Regions from separate parts of the Mesorhizobium sp. M1A.F.Ca.IN.022.07.1.1 genome, predicted to be linked through region 2. Evidence: predicted binding sites of a transcription regulator. Region 2 holds the regulator's gene; each other region holds the start of a gene.
What was found. The regulator HrcA, encoded in region 2, represses chaperone genes, less so after heat shock. The targets are predictions, from matches to a motif close to GTTAGCACTCNCNNNNNGNGAGTGCTAAC.

Region 1 (3,275 bases), on a different contig from region 2:
AGCTCAAATGGCGCGTGGCCATGACCGCGATCGACGACGCGCCGGATTACACGATCCCGGTCAAAGCCATCCTCGAACACTTCGAAAGGGTGTTTCCCGACCGCGAGGAGCTGTCGGCCCGAACCGGATGGGAACTACCGGTCATCGGAACCATAGACGTCTACCGGAACTCGTCCGCCGTCTATAGTTTTGCGCCGGCGGCCGTCTTGATCGAGGAAGCCGAGGTCTTCTTCAAAGACGTCCGATTGGCCTCGACCGGAAGCTACGGGCTCGCCGAGCGGTGTCCGCTGCTGGTGCTGGGGCCACCTAACCGCTGAAATCTACAGGCAGAGCTGTGACGCAAAAATTGCAAAGCGCCCTGCAATAATTCATCTTCGCCACGTCGAAATCTATCGGCCAAAAAGATGGGCTCGGGCATGAAGATCCTTGCGGCATTGCTGTCGATCCTGTTGTGCGCACTCCTCTATCCGTCCTCTCCTGCCGGAGCCGATGGCACTCCCGCAACCATTCCCTTGATAAAACTTGAGTATCCGGGGAACCCTAAGAATATTCGTATGCTCTATGTGAGAATTCTCTCTCTCGGAAACCGGAAAATCAATCAGCCTCTTTTGCTGGATACCGGCTCAGGCGGAATGACGATCGATTGTCGTTCGACGCTCCCCGCCGGATTATGCTCCGAGAACGGTATCAAGGTTGCGAAAACCCTGGAATTGGACGGTATAATTGTCACGACCCAAAAAGTGGTCATGCACTATGGCACCTACGATGAGTATGGAAATATCGCTTCGGCGCGTGTGACTTTTGGTTCGTCAAGCGCGCTGGCCTCCACGGACAGGCGAATATCGTTCCTAATCCGCTACAAGAAAGTCAGGCGCGACACAGGTGAAGTTGTCGGCGGCCCGCTTTGGCCAAAAGGCATCTTTGGCATCTCGCCCATTGGGGGCGACGGGCCACATCAGATGATCAAATCGCCAATGGACGCAGTGAGCGTGGGACCCGGCCTGCATAGAGGTTACTACCTTTCTGCGATCGGCAGTAAGTGGAAAGCCTGCACAAATGAGGCCGGCAACTGCCCACAGGTAGAAGCCCTCCACGTCGGCATCCCAGATGACGTGAAGAAGAATTTCAAGATACAAAAATGGAAACAGGCCAGCCCGCGATACAATTTCCCCACTCTTGACTCCCTCTCTCATGGGGCTCTGAGCCGGTTTGTCGGCCGACGCTGTACGACACCGGCAACTCAACCATAATGGTCCCAACCGATACATCCAAACCGTATGCATCATTGAATGTCGGCACCAAGGTGGTGGTGAAAACCGAAGGCCAGGACGATTGGAATTTTACAACCACCTACAAGCCTGAGGTGGAAATTGTCCCTGGCCTTGAACGTAATATCGTCGGTATCCGGTATTTTGAAAGAAACAGCTTGCTCGTCGATCTTGAAACTCAGGAGATCGGCTTGCGGCTTGGATATTAAGCAGCCGATGCTCGGCCGTCCCATCGAACTCACGAGCAATTTCTGCCAAGTAGTCGTGGGGCAACCACTGTGTTTCAGAACCACGTCGGTACATGGAAAAAATTTTGCGCCATTGCCCCTCCCCGCGCGCCTTGACTCTCGCAAGCCACCAGCCTATCTCAGCGCCACGTTAGCACTCGCCTTAGGTGAGTGCTAACTTATATCCGGCCTCGCCGGATGGAGGAACAGTTCTCACCGTTCTCATTCGAGGAAGACAACATGGCAAAGTCCAAGTTCCGCCCGCTTCATGACCGCGTGGTCGTTCGCCGGGTCGAATCCGAATCCAAGACCGCCGGCGGGATCATCATCCCGGATACGGCGAAGGAGAAGCCGCAGGAAGGCGAGATCATCGCCGTCGGCTCCGGCGCTCGCGACGAAGCCGGCAAGCTCGTGCCGCTGGACGTCAAGGCCGGCGACCGCGTGCTGTTCGGCAAGTGGTCGGGCACTGAAGTCAAGCTCAATGGCGAGGACCTTCTGATCATGAAGGAATCCGACATCATGGGCATCATCGGCTGATCATCGGCCTCACCGTCAACTGAATCTTGAATCTGCGGGTTCGACCCGAACCCCTGCCAGGAGCTTACAATGGCTGCAAAAGACGTAAAGTTTTCCCGTGATGCCCGCGAGCGCATGCTGCGCGGCGTCAACATCCTCGCCGACGCGGTGAAGGTCACGCTCGGCCCCAAGGGCCGCAACGTCGTCATCGACAAGTCGTTCGGCGCCCCGCGCATCACCAAGGACGGCGTCACCGTCGCCAAGGAAATCGAGCTTGAGGACAAGTTCGAGAACATGGGCGCGCAGATGGTCCGCGAAGTTGCTTCGAAGACCAACGACATCGCCGGCGACGGCACCACGACCGCGACCGTTCTGGCGCAGTCGATCGTCCAGGAAGGCCACAAGGCGGTTGCCGCCGGCATGAACCCGATGGACCTGAAGCGCGGCATCGACCTCGCGGTCACCGAAGTCGTTACCGCTCTCGGCAAGGCTGCCAAGAAGATCAAGACCTCCGAAGAGGTTGCCCAGGTCGGCACCATCGCCGGCAACGGCGATGCTTCGGTCGGCAAGATGATCGCCGAAGCAATGCAGAAGGTCGGCAACGAAGGCGTCATCACGGTTGAGGAAGCCAAGACCGCCGAGACCGAACTCGAAGTCGTCGAAGGCATGCAGTTCGACCGCGGCTACCTCTCGCCCTACTTCGTCACCAACGCCGACAAGATGGTTGCCGAGCTCGAGGACGTCTACATCCTCCTGCACGAGAAGAAGCTGTCCAACCTCCAGGCCATGCTGCCGGTTCTCGAAGCCGTCGTGCAGACCTCGAAGCCGCTGCTCATCATCTCGGAAGACGTCGAAGGCGAGGCTCTGGCCACGCTGGTCGTCAACAAGCTGCGTGGCGGCCTGAAGATCGCCGCCGTCAAGGCGCCGGGCTTCGGTGATCGCCGCAAGGCCATGCTGGAAGACATCGCCATCCTCACCGGTGGCCAGGTCATCTCGGAAGACCTCGGCATCAAGCTCGAGAATGTCGGCCTCAACATGCTCGGCCGCGCCAAGAAGGTGTCGATCTCCAAGGAGAACACCACCATCGTCGACGGCGCCGGCAAGAAGGCCGAGATCCAGGGCCGCGTTGCCCAGATCAAGCAGCAGATCGAAGAGACCACTTCGGACTACGACAAGGAGAAGCTGCAGGAACGTCTGGCCAAGCTCGCCGGCGGCGTTGCGGTGATCCGCGTCGGCGGTGCGACGGAAGTCGAAGTCAAGGAAA
Region 2 (3,275 bases):
GATGTTCTTGGCCGCCAGATGCTTGCGCCATTCGGCGATCTCGGCCGCAGTCGCGGTGAAGCAAAGATGCCCTTCGCCGACGGTGCCGTGCGGCGGCACCTTCAGCTTGGCGTCGGGCGCCGGCGGAATTTTCGTCGCCTCGGCATTGAAGATGAGCAGCACGCCGTTGCCGCAGCGGAAGAAGACGTGGCGACCTTCGACCTTGCCCAGCGGATCCAGGCCGAGGATGTCGCGGTAGAAGGCTTCGGCAGCGGTTAGATCTGTGACGTAGAGCGCTGATTCCAGAATCGCGGAGGGAGTCACGAAGCACCCCCCTCTGCCCTGTCGGGCAGATGGCCGGCAGGCCAGAGGGGGATGCGAAGGATCGTCGACCTCATCGGTGACCCTACGCCACCGCCATCTGCTGCAGGCTCACCAGCCGCGAAATACCCTTCTTGGCCAGCCCCATCAGCGCCGAGAACTGCTCTTCGGAGAAGGGCTCGCCTTCCGCCGTGCCCTGGATCTCGACGATGCCGCCCTTGCCGGTCATGACGAAATTGGCGTCGGTGCCGGCCGAGGAATCCTCGAGATAATCGAGATCGATGACCGGCTGTCCGTCATGGATGCCGCAGGAGATCGCCGCGACATGGTCCTTGAGCACCTTGGAAACGCTGGCCATCTGGCGCGCTTCCATCCAGCGCAGGCAATCGTATAGCGCCACCCAGCCGCCGGTGATCGAGGCGGTGCGGGTGCCGCCGTCGGCCTGGATGACGTCGCAATCGACGGTGATCTGCTGTTCGCCTAGCGCCTGCAGGTCGACAACGGCGCGCAACGAACGACCGATCAGCCGCTGGATCTCGAGCGTGCGGCCGCCCTGCTTGCCGGCGGAGGCCTCGCGGCGCATGCGCTCGCCCGTCGAGCGCGGCAGCATGCCGTATTCGGCCGTAACCCAGCCCTTGCCGGAATTGCGCATCCAGGCCGGCACCTTTTCCTCTAGGCTCGCCGTGCACAGCACATGCGTGTCGCCGAACTTCACCAGGCACGAGCCTTCGGCATGCTTGGAGACGCCGCGCTCGAAGGAGATGGCGCGCATTTCGTCGGGCTGGCGTTTGGAGGGGCGCATTCGGCCTTCTTTCCTATGGTTTTGGATTCGTCGGCGGCTTGTAGACGCATGCGGCGGATGGCGCAAAGGAAAAGGGCGCCAAGGAAACGGGGCGCCAAGAAAACGGCGCAAGCGAAAATGCCCCCGGCTTGCGCCAGGGAGGCTTAAGTCTATATCTTTCGATCGGAGGTTTTTTCGCTGGAATGAACAAGGCAGTCGATCCCACATCGCAGCCGCCCGTGCTTCAGTCGCTCGACATGCGCTCGCGCGACATCTTCCGGCGGATTGTCGATTCCTATCTGCGCGACGGCGAGCCGGTCGGGTCGCGCAGCCTGTCGCGCATCCTGCCGTCGTCGCTGTCGCCGGCCACCATCCGCAACGTGATGAGCGACCTCGAGCATCTGGGGCTGATCTACGCGCCGCACATCTCGGCCGGCCGCCTGCCTACCCAGACCGGCCTGCGCTTCTTCGTCGATGCCTTCATGGAGCTGGGCGATCTGTCGGACGACGAGCGTCGCGTCATCGAGGCGCAGGTGCGTGCCTCGGGCTCGGGCGCCACGCTGGAGCATATGCTGACCGAGGCCAGCCAGATGCTCTCCGGCATGTCGCGCGGCGCCGGCCTGGTGCTCGCCGCCAAGAACGAGGTGGCTCTGAAGCACATCGAGTTCATCCAGTTGGAACCCACCAAGGCGCTCGCCGTCCTGGTGTCGCAGAGCGGCGATGTCGAGAACCGCGTTGTCGACCTGCCGGCCGGTATCACCGTCTCGCAGCTGCACGAGGCCTCGAACTTCCTCAACGCCCATATCCGCGGCCGCACGCTGGCCGAGGCCCGGGTCGAGATCGCGCGCATCAAGGACGAGACCAGGGCGGCTCTCGACACGCTGTCGCAGGAACTGGTCGAGAAGGGCCTCGCGGTCTGGGCCGGTGCCGAAAGCGGCCTGCCGGCGCGGCTCATCGTGCGCGGCCGCGCCAATCTTCTGGAAAACGTCACCGCCCAGGCCGATCTCGAATTGCTGCGCCATCTGTTCGAGGATCTGGAAACGCAGGACGGACTGCTGCAGCTCCTCGACCTCGCCGAGGAAGGTCCGGGCGTGCGCATCTTCATCGGCTCGGAGAACAAGTTGTTTTCGCTGTCCGGTTCGTCGCTCGTGGTCGCGCCCTATCGCGACAAGGATGCGCGCGTCGTCGGCGCGCTCGGCGTCATCGGCCCGACGCGATTGAACTATGCCCGCATCGTCCCGATGGTCGACTATACGGCCCAGTTGATTTCGCGCATGCTGAGATAGGCAAGCGGGAAACGTCGCAAGGAGGGTGGAAATGGCGCTGGAATCGTTCAAGGCCCAGATCAGCCTGCTGCTCGAGGAGATGGTGAACCAACCGGAAGACGATCACGAGATCCAGGAGCTACTGCGCGAGAAGCTCAGGGAAATGCGCGCCATGGGCCTGCCGCTGCCGGCCGATCTGGTCGCGCTGGAAAAGCAGCTCGACGACGATCTGGATATCGAAGAGAGCTGAACTGCCGGCGCTTTCCGTCAAAATCCGCATGCCCGGCTTCTCTTTTGGAAAGCCTGCCCGATATTCGCTGTCTGGTTGCTGATGCACGTTGGCGAATAACGGAGAACAGCATGATACGGATTGCCGCCCTTGCCGCCCTCGCTTTGTTCCTGGCCTCCGGCGCCGTCGCGCAGCAGGCCGATCAGCCCTTGCTCACCGGCAAAAAGGCCTTCGGTGACTGGAGGGCCGACCGGCCCGGCGTGCGGCGCCTCATCAGGCCCGACGATCTCCCGAAGCCGAATGTCGCCGAATCCGCCTCGAACGGCGGCGGTGTCACCGATCGCCCCGAGGATGCCACGCCAGCCCTTCCACCCGGCTTTTCGGCCGAACTGGTGGCTTCGGGCATCACCAGCCCGCGTGTCGTGCGCACGGCGCCGAACGGCGATCTCTTCGTCGCCGACAGCAGGGCGAGCCAGGTCCGCGTCTATCGACTGGCCGAAGGCAGCGCCAAGCCCGCCGAGAAGTCGGTCTTTGCCAAAGGCCTGACCCGGCCCTACGGCATCGCCTTCTATCCGCCGGGCGACAAGCCGCAATGGGTCTATGTCGCCAACAGCAACAGCGTCGTCCGCTTTGCCTATCGCGACGGCGACCTCAAAGCTTCCGGCGAGCCCGAAACGATCGTCTCGGACATCCCGTCGAG
Region 3 (3,275 bases), on a different contig from region 2:
GCAGAATCGTATCCCGGGGACGTCTCTTCGTCAGCCGAAAGACATTCTTCGAAAGCCTCTGCCAGATCCGACTGGAGCTCTTGAAATTCCTTGTCTACGTCCTCGGCCCGTTTGATCAGGGATTTGAAATTCATAACGGCACACCTCTTACGCTCACACCCGCCGTATTACTTAACGAATTGCTAATCTAGCCCTTAACGTTCCGTACGGGAAGCCTGACCAAAAGAAGGAAGGAATTAAGGTTATCGCGGATTTCCAGAGGCTTGCGCGGTGTTCCGTCAGCGGCATCTGCGCTCAGCGCGGTAAACGGTTAGAATGGCCTGCGTCGGCCGCACGTCATCGAGCCGCAAGCGAGCACCTGGCGCCCGCTGCGGGCGGATCACTCGTTGAAAGGGAGCCGTTCCACGCTCCAGCCAGCACCTAGGCCAGCGTTGGCCGTTCCATCTAGCGCCGAGGTTCCGTCATGCCGCAGGGGCCGGACCGGTCGGTCCAACCCCTGCATCCAGGCATCAGCTCTTGATTTCGATACGCTTGGCCTGCGACTGCGCCTTCGCGGTCTTGGGCAGCATTACCGTCAGCACGCCGTTCTTGAAGCGGGCATCGATCTTGTCTTCTTCGATCTCGTAGCCCAGCGGGATTCGACGCTCGAAGCGGCCATAGATGCGCTCGGAGAACTGCCGCTCCTTGTCCTCCGTCTCGGAGCGCTTTTCACCCTTCAGCGTCAGCACGCCATCATCAAGCAGCACCTCGATGTCCTTCTCGTCCAGGCCCGGGACTTCGGCCGCCACCTTGATCTCCTTCTCGTTGTCGGAGATCTCAACGCTCGGCCAGCCGGCACCAAAGGCTGATACGCCGCCTAGGGACGGCAAGCCGGAACCGAAGCCCCGGAAGACGTCGTCGAACAGCCGATTCACCTCGCGATGCAGCGACAGGAAAGGATCGCGTTCGCCGTCGCGGAAGACACTTGGAACCTGGTTACCATTGTTTCGGCCCCAGGGAATCAGATCACGAACACTCATTTTTTCCTCCTTTCTGTTCATCCGGAAGACAAGGCCCACAAGCGCCGGGAACATCACCCGGCGCTTGGCGCAAAGCGCGGCGAGAAGGCTCAGGCCGCCTTGTTGTCGGCCTCGATTTTCTTTGTCGCGGCCTTTGGCGATGATTTGTCCGCCGTGATCTCGATCCGGCGCGGCTTCATTTCTTCCGGGATCTCGCGTTTGAGGTCGATCGTCAGCAGGCCATTGACGAGGCTCGCATCGACGACCTTGACGTGATCGGCAAGCTCGAAGCGACGCTGGAATGCGCGGCCGGCAATGCCGCGATGCAGGTACTCGCCGTTGTCCTCGCCTGCCTTTTGGCCAGAAACCATCAGCATGTTCTGCTCCTGGGTAATGGCCAGTTCGTCCTGGCTGAAGCCTGCCAGGGCCATGGTGATGCGGTAGTCGTCCTCGCCGCTCTTGGCGATATCGTAGGGCGGCCAGTTGTCAACGGTTTCGATGCGGCTTGCGGTCTCGAGCGCGTTCAGCATTCGATCGAAGCCGATGCTCGACCGGAACAGGGGAGAAAAGTCGAAACTGGTTCTCATAGCTACATCCTCCATTGAGCAACATAGATACGAGGAGCGCCAAGGCAGCGGCGCTCCTTGACCTTGCCGGCCACTTCAGGCGCCGGCAGGTTCGATTTGGGAATTGATTCCTTTGCCGTCAAGAGGTCCGGGGCGCGCCCGTCAAAGCTGCATAATTACCTTTGTTTTCACGGCGCTAGCACTCGGCTGTTGCGAGTGCCAAAAAATTTCTTGCGGCCTCTTGAAACCGGCGCGTGCAAAACCAAATCCACATGCGCGAGGCCGAAAGGATCGCGAGCCCCGCTCCGGTCCTTCCGGTCCGGAGTGGAGGAACCTCTCAAAATCTGTTTGTCCCGAAGGAGAACGATATGAAGTTCCATCCATTGCATGACCGCGTTCTGGTCCGCCGCGTCGAGGCCGAGGAGAAGACGGCCGGCGGCATCATCATCCCGGACACGGCGAAGGAGAAGCCGCAGGAAGGCGAGATTATCGCCGTCGGTTCCGGCGCGCGCGACGAGAGCGGCAAGCTCATTCCCCTCGACGTCAAAGTCGGCGACCGCATCCTGTTCGGCAAGTGGTCCGGCACCGAGATCAAGCTCAACGGTGAAGACCTGCTCATTATGAAGGAAAGCGACGTGATGGGTGTGGTCGAGCAGACATCGGCGTTGGGAAAAGCGGCTTGAACCGGCCCAACCCGATCGGTCAATGAAAGGTGCCTGCTGAAGGAGTGTTCCAATGGCTGCCAAGGAAGTGAAATTCCATTCCGACGCCCGCGACCGCATGTTGCGCGGCGTCAACATCCTCGCCGACGCGGTGAAGGTCACGCTCGGCCCTAAGGGCCGCAATGTCGTCATCGACAAGTCGTTCGGCGCTCCGCGCATCACCAAGGACGGCGTCACTGTCGCCAAGGAGATCGAGCTCGAGGACAAGTTCGAGAACATGGGCGCGCAGATGGTGCGCGAGGTCGCCTCGAAAACCAGCGATATCGCCGGCGACGGCACGACCACCGCGACCGTTCTCGCCCAGGCCATCGTCAGGGAAGGTGCCAAGGCCGTTGCCGCCGGCATGAATCCCATGGATCTGAAGCGCGGCATCGACAAAGCCGTCGAGGCTATTGTTCAGGAGTTGAAGACCAACGCCCGCAAGGTGACCAGAAATGACGAGATCGCCCAGGTCGGCACGATTTCGGCCAATGGTGATGCCGAGATCGGCCGTTTCCTTGCTGAGGCGATGCAGAAGGTCGGCAACGAGGGCGTCATCACCGTCGAGGAAGCCAAGACCGCCGACACCGAGCTGGAAGTCGTCGAAGGCATGCAGTTCGATCGCGGTTATCTCTCGCCCTACTTCATCACCAATCAGGATAAGATGCGCGTCGAGCTCGAAGAGCCCTATGTGCTGATCCACGAGAAGAAGCTTTCCAACCTGCAGGCGCTGCTGCCGGTTCTGGAGGCGGTGGTTCAGTCGGCGAAGCCCCTGCTCATCATCGCGGAGGATGTCGAGGGCGAGGCGCTCGCGACGCTGGTGGTCAACAAGCTGCGCGGCGGCCTGAAGGTTGCGGCCGTCAAGGCTCCGGGCTTCGGCGACCGCCGCAAGGCCATGCTGGAGGACATCGCCATCCTCACCGGCGGCACCGCTATCAGCGAGGATCTCGGCATCAAGCTTGAGAACGTCACGCTGGAGATGCTCGGCCGCACCAAGAAAGTGGTGGTCG

Region 1: a site for HrcA is predicted at 1,646-1,674, ahead of groES (co-chaperone GroES). Genes of this name have one in related genera too.
Region 3: a site for HrcA is predicted at 1,760-1,788, ahead of groES (co-chaperone GroES). Genes of this name have one in related genera too.

What each region holds. Positions count from the first base shown of each region.
Region 1 covers NZ_RZST01000162.1:8,291-11,565, reverse strand. The annotation lists gene EOA75_RS18610 (methyltransferase domain-containing protein) at 1-317, shown strand, start outside; gene EOA75_RS18605 (hypothetical protein) at 417-1,250, shown strand; gene EOA75_RS18600 (hypothetical protein) at 1,250-1,477, shown strand; gene groES (co-chaperone GroES) at 1,736-2,032, shown strand; gene groL (chaperonin GroEL) at 2,102-3,275, shown strand, end outside.
Region 2 covers NZ_RZST01000021.1:23,697-26,971, forward strand. The annotation lists gene EOA75_RS04985 (VOC family protein) at 1-303, opposite strand, end outside; gene rph (ribonuclease PH) at 386-1,102, opposite strand; gene hrcA (heat-inducible transcriptional repressor HrcA) at 1,285-2,367, shown strand; gene EOA75_RS05000 (hypothetical protein) at 2,399-2,596, shown strand; gene EOA75_RS05005 (sorbosone dehydrogenase family protein) at 2,707-3,275, shown strand, end outside.
Region 3 covers NZ_RZST01000111.1:1,506-4,780, reverse strand. The annotation lists gene EOA75_RS14755 (hypothetical protein) at 1-134, opposite strand, end outside; gene EOA75_RS14750 (Hsp20/alpha crystallin family protein) at 510-1,019, opposite strand; gene EOA75_RS14745 (Hsp20 family protein) at 1,109-1,585, opposite strand; gene groES (co-chaperone GroES) at 1,933-2,247, shown strand; gene groL (chaperonin GroEL) at 2,300-3,275, shown strand, end outside.